Regions from separate parts of the Paraburkholderia lebeckiae genome, predicted to be linked through region 1. Evidence: predicted binding sites of a transcription regulator. Region 1 holds the regulator's gene; the other holds the start of a gene.
The links. The regulator FNR, encoded in region 1, switches genes on or off when oxygen is low (the NO sensors DNR and NnrR bind a similar motif). The targets are predictions, from matches to a motif close to TTGATNNNNATCAA.
Positions count from the first base shown of each region.

Region 2: the regulator FNR is predicted to act here: its motif matches at 1,907-1,920, upstream of hemN (oxygen-independent coproporphyrinogen III oxidase).

Region 1 is NZ_JACHDK010000004.1:212,456-216,589, reverse strand. Features, by position in the region: gene HDG39_RS10155 (response regulator) at 174-581, shown strand; gene fnr (fumarate/nitrate reduction transcriptional regulator Fnr) at 598-1,380, shown strand; gene HDG39_RS10145 (PAS domain-containing sensor histidine kinase) at 1,503-2,603, shown strand; gene HDG39_RS10140 (universal stress protein) at 2,637-3,107, opposite strand; gene HDG39_RS10135 (universal stress protein) at 3,158-4,134, opposite strand, start outside.
Region 2 is NZ_JACHDK010000025.1:56,370-60,503, reverse strand. Features, by position in the region: tRNA gene HDG39_RS29790 (tRNA-Leu) at 140-224, opposite strand; gene hemN (oxygen-independent coproporphyrinogen III oxidase) at 348-1,733, opposite strand; gene HDG39_RS29780 (YkgJ family cysteine cluster protein) at 1,939-2,214, shown strand; gene HDG39_RS29775 (DUF1439 domain-containing protein) at 2,299-2,892, shown strand; gene HDG39_RS29770 (undecaprenyl-diphosphate phosphatase) at 2,983-3,819, shown strand; gene trmB (tRNA (guanosine(46)-N7)-methyltransferase TrmB) at 3,891-4,134, opposite strand, start outside.

The DNA.
Region 1 (4,134 bases):
TGCCTGCGACCTTCGAAGCCGTCACGTCGAAAGTGGCCGTGTACTCGCACTCGGCTACATACCCCATCGCCAGCCATGCACTAGGAATATTCCTACAACATTACCCGAACTCCTAGCGCCGCTTAAATCCCCGCCGATATATTTCTGAGATGAGGTCGCCAATACTGGTCGGTATGGACACCGCCCCGCCAGCCACCTTATCGAGAGTCTTCCTCGTCGACGATGCGACCGAGGTCCGGCGCCGGCTTGCTCGCCTGATCGCGCTGATTCCCGGCATCGAAATCGCCGGCGAGTCCGCCGGCGTCGAGCACGCGTTCGACGACATCGTCGCGAGTCGCGCCGATGTCGCGGTGCTGGACCCGTGCTTCTCGGGCAAGACCAATCTGCTGCTGCTCGCGGCGCTGTCGCGGGTGCGGCCGTCCATCGTCAGCATCGTGTTGACCAATCATTGCGCGACGGCGTTTCGCCGAGCGTGCGAAGCGGCGGGCGCCGACTTCTTCTTCGACAAGACCTCGGAGTTCGAACTCGCCTGCCGTGCCATCGAAGCGATTGCGTATGCGCGTCGTGCGCATCCGGTCTGACCGCCAGGAGCCGATCATGCAAGTTGCCGCAGTCTGTGAACCCCGCCACGACGCGCCCCGCACTTCGCACGTCGTACCGATCCACGTCGTGCCACGCACCGCGGCGGCACGCCACGCCGCGCCGCGCTGCTCGACCTGCGCGATGCGCGCGATCTGCATGCCGCCCGAGCTGACATCCGACGAACTGAGCCGACTCGACACGTTGATCTGCTCGACGCGCTCGATCAAACGCGGTGATGCGCTGTATCGCGCGGGCGATGCGTTTCAAAGCATCTACGCGATCCGCGCCGGGTCGTTCAAGACCGTGGTCATGCATCGCGACGGCCGCGAGCACGTGACTGGCTTCCAGATTGCCGGCGACTCGCTCGGCCTCGACGGCATCGGCGCGGGCAAGCAGAATTGCGATGCGATCGCGCTCGAAGACAGCGTCGCGTGCATCATTCCGTTCGCGCAGCTCGAGGCGATCTGTCGCGAGATGAAGCCGATGCAGCATCACATCTATCAGATGATGAGCAGCGAGATCGTGCGCGAATCGAGCCAGATGATGCTGCTCGGCACGATGACCGCCGAACAGCGCGTCGCGACGTTTCTGCTGAATCTGTCGAAGCGCTTCAAGGCGCGCGGCTTTTCCGCGGCGGAGTTTCATTTGCGCATGACCCGCGAGGAAATCGGCTGCTTTCTGGGCATGAAGCTCGAAACGGTGAGCCGGATGTTCTCGAAGTTCCAGCGCGAGCGCCTCGTCAAAGCGAACGGCAAAACGATCCGCATCGAAGACGCGGAAGGACTGGCTCGGGTTTGAACGCCGACGCGACGCTCGCCTCACGTTCGTTCGCGGGACATGCCGGGTGGAACAAGCGCTCCCGAACTGATATAACTCGGTGCATCGCGGTGCGCGGCCTTGCGTGACCGCCCGGAGGAGCGATGGGTCTGTCGAGCGGCGAGTCTTCCTGCTTCACCGGTGCGGCGTCCGTGTCGGACGTGCCCGTCGAGGATCGCTATTTCATGTTGATCGAAGCGGTTCAGGACTATGCGATCTTCATGCTCGACGTGTCCGGCCGCGTGACCAGCTGGAATTCCGGCGCACAGCGCATCAAGGGCTACACGCCCGAAGAAATCATCGGCCAGCATTTCTCGAAGTTCTATACCCCGGAAGACATCGCGGCCGGCAAGCCCGCTCGCGAACTGGAAACCGCCGCAGCCGTAGGCCGCGCCGAGGACGAGGCCTGGCGCGTACGTCGCGACGGCTCGCGTTTCTGGGCCAACGTGGTCGTTTCCGCAGTGCACGACGCGTCGGGCGCGCTGCTCGGCTTCGCCAAGATCACGCGCGACCTGACCGAACGTATGCGCCTCGCGGAACTCGAACGCGCGAATCAGGTATCCACGCACGTGCAGATCGCCCGCGAAAACGAGCAGAAACGTATTGCGCGCGAACTGCACGACGATCTCGGCCAACGACTGACCGCGCTGAAAATGAGCGTCGCGCTGCTCGAAGCGAAGCTGAAAAGCCAGGCCGACACCGAGCCGCTGGCCGCGCAGACGCATGAACTGCAAAAGCAGATCGACTGGATGGCCGCTTCGCTGCGGCGTATCGCCGCCGATCTGCGGCCCCCGCTGCTCGACGACCTCGGGCTCGCCGCCGCGCTCGACTGGCTGGCCGAAGACTTCACGAAACGCTACAACGTGCGCTCGAGCGTGCATCTCGAACCGGCCGAGCCGGTGTGCGGCGAATTCGCGGCGACGGCGCTGTTTCGCATCGTTCAGGAGGCGTTGACGAACGTCGCGCGGCACGCCAAGGCCGGGCGCGTTCGCATCGACATGACCTGCGCGGGCTCCATCGTGTCGCTCGATATCGAGGATGACGGCGTGGGTGTCGCGCTGGATCGGTCGTGGGGAACAGATTCATTCGGTCTGCTCGGCATTCGCGAACGCGTACGGCAGTTGCGCGGCAACGTGTCGTTCGCCAGCTCGCCGGGCCATGGCTTCAGGATCTCGATCCAGATACCGGCCGACGCGCTCGCGTAATGTTCACGCGCTGCCGCGCCCCGCTGTCGCGGGTTACTCTGCAGGCGCATCCTCGGTGCTTTGCTCGCGCATGAGCAGCACCGGACAGGTCGAGAAACGCAGCACCCGCTCCGCCACGCTGCCGATCACGAGGCGCCGCACGCCGCGTCGCCCATGCGTGCCCAGCACAAGCAGATCGGCGTGGATCTGCTCGCCGTGGCGCAGCACGATCGCGGCGACGTCGTCGGACAGGCTCTCCGACTCGATCATTTCAGGGCGGCAAGGCACATCGGCGGCGGCGCAGGCCTGTTCGGCCTCCTCCAGCACCGATTGGCCGTCCTGGCGCAACGCCTCGACGAGCGTGAGCGGGTCGTAATAGCCGGCATAGGAAAAGAGCGGCGTCTTGTCGACCACATAAACCGGATGCACGACGCCCTTCGTCAACGCGGCGAGATTCACCGCTTCTTTCAGCGCGCGTTTCGAGAAAGTACTGCCGTCTAGCGCGACGAGGATATGTTGGTACATGCCGATTCTCCACTGAGGTTGGATTTGTCAACGCGCGTGGCGCGCTCCTGCTACAGATAAAAGGGCCCGCCCGGACTGCCCAGATATGGCTCCCGCCACTCGCCGTGCGGCACGTCGTCCGCCCGCAACGACGACGCGCCGCGCGGACACACGAGCACGGGACACGCCGCGTCGCGCAGCGTGCGCGACGTCACGTGCCCCGGCAACGGATGCGGCGCGCCGCGCATGCCGTGCGAACCCATCACGATCAGGTCCGCGTGCCAGCGTTGCGCTTCGTCGAGAATCGCGCTCGACGCATCGCCGGAATCGTCGTCGAACTCGAGCAACGCGGTTTCGGCCGCGCGCCGGCTTTGTTCGAGCATCGCCGCGCCGCGCCGCAAGACATCGATTCGATGCTGCGACACGACTTCGAACGGTAACCATTCGCACCACGCGAACCGGTCGTCGGCCGCGTAGACGACCTTGATGCGCGCGTCGGGCCGCGCTACCGCGAGCGCGGTGCGCAGCGCGTCGAGCGCGGTGTCGCTGCCATCGATCGCGACCAGCACGCGGCTCACCGCCGACGCATCGCTCGTGTCGGTTGACCTCGCCGGCATGTACAGCACCGGACGCGCGATCGACGCGACCAGTTCCTCGGGATCGATACGGCTGTCCCAGCGATGTTCACGCGGATGCGCGGCCACCGCGACCAGATCCGCGTCCCATTGCGTCGCCGTGTGGGCGAGCGCTTCGGCCGCGCCCTGATGCAGCGCGGTGAGATCCACGATCTCGGCGTCGGTCGCCGCGACGACGCCGTGCAACGCGATCACCGTGTCGCGCAGCGCGGCCTGCGCGCCGTGCAGCATCGCGCGATGCGCCTCGCACCAGTCCGGATAGCTAAGCATCAGCGTCGGATAAAGCGCGGCCGGATTGCAAACGATATCGACGAGACGAAAGCGCGCATCCGCCGCGACGAACTGCCGGGCGACGCGCGTGCCGAGCGGCAGTCCGCTGCCGCCCGCGGACGCGATCATCACGCGGTGGAAGG
Region 2 (4,134 bases), on a different contig from region 1:
GCCAGATACCACCAAAAATAGCACCACATACCACCGGCAGTCGACAGGCCAACTCGGACCGCCGGAGAATAAAAAACCCCGTAAGACCTTGATCTTACGGGGTTTCTCGGAATACTTCGGCACTTGCCGGAACATCTTTTGGTGCCCAGGGCCGGAATCGAACCGGCACGCCTTGCGGCGGGGGATTTTGAGTCCCCTGCGTCTACCAATTTCACCACCTGGGCAGATACTGCAGCGCGCGCATCGGGAGTTCAGCGCGCGAGGAAGACGCAGATTATGGCCGAAAATCGGTAGACCGGCAAGTCGAGTGCCTTCACCCGCCACAGCGCGTTCGCGGCGAGTGTTGCTCAGACCGTGCGCGAGAATCGTGTGAGCGTCTGCTCGCCCAGATGGCGGTCAAATACCATCGCGAGATTGCGCACGAGCATGCGGCCGGCCATTCGCACTTCGAGCTTGCGTGCGCCGAGCGAGATCAGCCCGTCGTCCTCGAATGAACGCAGACGCTCCAGTTCCGGCGCGAACGTGTCGGCGAAGTGGATGCCATACGCCGCTTCGAATTCGTCGAAGCGCAGTTCGAGGTTGCACATCAGCTGCGTGATCACGTCGCGCCGCAGACGGTCGTCGGCGGACAGGCGGATGCCGCGCGCGATCGCGAGCCGACCCGCATCGATCGAGTCGGTGTAAGCGGGCAGCTCTCGCGCGTTCTGCGCGTACACATCGCCGACCTTGCCGATCGACGAGGCGCCAAAACCGATCAGATCGCACTCGGCCCGCGTGCTATAGCCCTGGAAATTGCGATGCAGCCTGCGCTGCGCCTGCGCGCGAGCGAGCTCGTCGGTGGGCAGCGCGAAGTGATCCATGCCGATGTACACATAGCCCGCCTCAGTCAGCCGTTCGACGACCCGTTGCAGCAGAACCAGCCGCTCCTCGCTCGACGGCAGCGTCGCGGGATCCATCTGGCGCTGCATCTTGAAGAGCCGCGGCATGTGCGCATACGCGAACACCGACAGCCGGTCCGGCGCCAGTTCGAGCATCGTGTCGAGCGTGCGGCTGAAGCTCGCGACGGTTTGATGCGGCAGCCCGTAAATCAGATCGACGCCGATCGAATGAAAACCGTGCGCGCGCGCCGCCTGCATTACCGATGCGGTCATCTCGAACGGCTGGATGCGATTGATCGCCTGCTGCACGCGCGGATCGAAGTCCTGCACGCCCAGGCTCAGCCGGTTGAAGCCGAGGCGGCGCAGAAGCGCGACCGTGTCGGGCGACGCCTCGCGCGGATCGACCTCGATCGAATATTCGGCTAGATCGTCGGGCAGAAGTTTGAAGTGCTCGCGCGTCGCGGCCATCAGCTCGGCCATCTCGTCATGCGACAAAAACGTCGGCGTGCCGCCGCCCCAATGCAATTGCGATACGGGCCGCTGTGTATCGAAACACGCCGCCTGCAAACCGATTTCGTGTTTGAGCCGCTCAAGGTACGGCCGCGCATGCGCGCGATTTTTCGTCACGACCTTGTTGCAGCCGCAGTAGAAGCACACGGTGTCGCAAAACGGAATGTGGAAGTACAGAGACAGATCGGTCGACGCGGCACCCGGGTCGGCGGCCGCGCGGTGATAGTCGGCGGTGTCGAACGATTCGCGGAACTGCGGCGCGGTCGGATAGGACGTATACCGGGGACCGTTCGCGCTGTAGCGCGCGAGCAGGTCGGGGCGGAACAGGGTGTCGGTTTGGGACATGAGCGGTATCGGACGGTGGGCGGCTCTCGCAGCGTGCCGCGTGTCATGGTCAGTCAGCAGCTTTGAGCTTACGTGCGTGCCCGCGGGACCCGATTGTGTAAAGAGGTCGCGCGGACAGGCAGTGGCACAATGCGGGTCTGGCAACACGTTGCCAAGGTTTGAGTTCAGGAAAGATGACGTGGATCAAAGGTTGAACAGTGCACGGATGGACGCTCACGCGTGCCGTCCCGATTGCGGCGCGTGCTGTATCGCGCCGTCGATTTCGAGCCCGATTCCAGGCATGCCGAACGGCAAGCCGGCGGGCGTGCGCTGCGTGCAACTCGGTGACGATCTGCGCTGCGCGATCTTCGGCCGGCCGGAGCGGCCCGCGTGCTGCTCGGGTCTGCAGCCGCAACTCGAGATGTGTGGCGCGAATCGCGGCGAAGCGCTCGCGTGGCTCACGCGACTCGAGGCGCAAACACAACCGGCATCCCATCCATGACGCGCGGCATGCGGTAAACGCCGTCGCTGACCACACCCGTCAACGCAAGCCGATGTCCGCAAGGGCTTCCACAGGAGATTTCGCATGACTCGACCCGCAGCGCCGGCCCGGCGCCGCTTTCTGCGCGCTGCGCTGACCGGCTGCAGCGTGCTTGGCATCACTGTGTCGCTCGCGGCTTGCGCGAGCCCGACGTTTCCGTTCATGCCGTCGCACTACACGTTCTCGCAGAAGCAGGTGCAGGAGGCCGTGCAGCGCAAGTTCCCGTATCAGCGCACGGTGTCGCAGGTGTTCGATGTTGCGCTGAGCAATCCGGTGGTGGGCATGCTGCCCGATGCGAACCGCGTGCAGGTGAAGCTCGACGCGCGTTTCGCGAGTCCGTTCCTGCAGCAGCCGGTCGATGGCGTGTTCACGCTGTCGAGTGAACTTGCATACGACGCGGCGAGCCGTTCGGTGATCCTCAAGTCGCCGAGTGTCGACAACGTCAGTGTGAGCGGCGAGGCGCAGATGTACACGCAGCAGATCAACGCGGCCGCGGCGCTGCTCGCGACCCAATTGCTAACCAACTATCCGATCTACACGTTCAAGCCCGAGCAACTGCAATTTGCCGGCGCCAACTACGAACCCGGTACAATCACCATCCTTACAAACGGCATACGCGTGCAGATCGTCGAAAGATGACTGGCATGCGCGGCCACGAGGGCCGCGCATGCCAGTCATGACCGTGCGGCCCCATTTCGTTGCAATAACCTACCGCGATAAGGGGCACGGATGGACTGGCTACTGGCTTGCAAGGCGCTGATTCTCGGCGTGGTCGAGGGTTTGACGGAGTTCCTGCCGGTGTCGAGCACCGGGCATCTGATCGTCGTCGGCAGTCTGCTGGATTTCTCCGACGAGCACGCGAAGACCTTCGATGTCGTGATCCAGCTCGGCGCGATTCTCGCCGTATGCTGGGAGTTTCGCCGCCGCATCGGCAACGTGATCGTGGGGCTGCCGAGCCAGCCCGAGGCGCTCCGCTTCGCGCTGAACGTAATCATTGCGACGATTCCGGCAATCGTGCTTGGCCTGCTGTTCGAGAAGTCGATCAAGGAGGCGCTGTTTTCACCGGTGCCGGTCGCGTTTGCGCTGGTCGCGGGCGGCGTCGTGATCCTGTGGGCGGAGGCGCGTCAGCGCGCGCGCGGCGATGCGGCGGTGCGGGTGCGCAGCATCGACGATCTGAGCCCGCTCGATGCGTTGAAAGTCGGCCTCGCGCAGTGCTTCGCGCTGATTCCGGGGACCTCGCGCTCGGGCTCGACGATCATCGGCGGCATGCTGTTCGGCATCGAGCGCCGTGCCGCGACCGAGTTTTCATTCTTTCTCGCGATTCCGATCATCTTCGGCGCGACGGCCTACGAGCTGTACAAGGACTGGCACCTGCTCACCACCGATGCGCTCGGCAGCTTCGCGCTCGGCTTCGCGGCCGCGTTCGTCAGTGCGTTCGTCTGCATCCGCTGGCTGCTGCGCTATGTCGCGTCGCACGACTTCACGGTGTTCGCGTGGTATCGGATCGGCTTTGGCCTGCTGATTCTGCTGATCGGTTATAGCGGCGGGTTGAGCTGGGCCGATTGAGATTTGCCGTGCGATGAAAAAAAGGTCCGCGTATGCGGACCTTTTTTTCGTTGGCTTGCCGTCCCGTCGCGTTACGCGGCGCCGCGCTTGCGGAACACGAGATCCCACACGCCGTGTCCGAGCCGCAGGCCGCGCCGCTCGAACTTCGTCACCGGACGATAGTCGGGCCGCGGCGCGTAGGTGTCGGCGGTATTTTCGAGCCGCGGATCGGCGCCGAGCACTTCGAGCATCTGTTCGGCGTAGTTCTGCCAGTCGGTCGCGCAATGCAGATACGCATCCGGCTTCAGACGCGACACGAGCAGCGCGACGAACTTC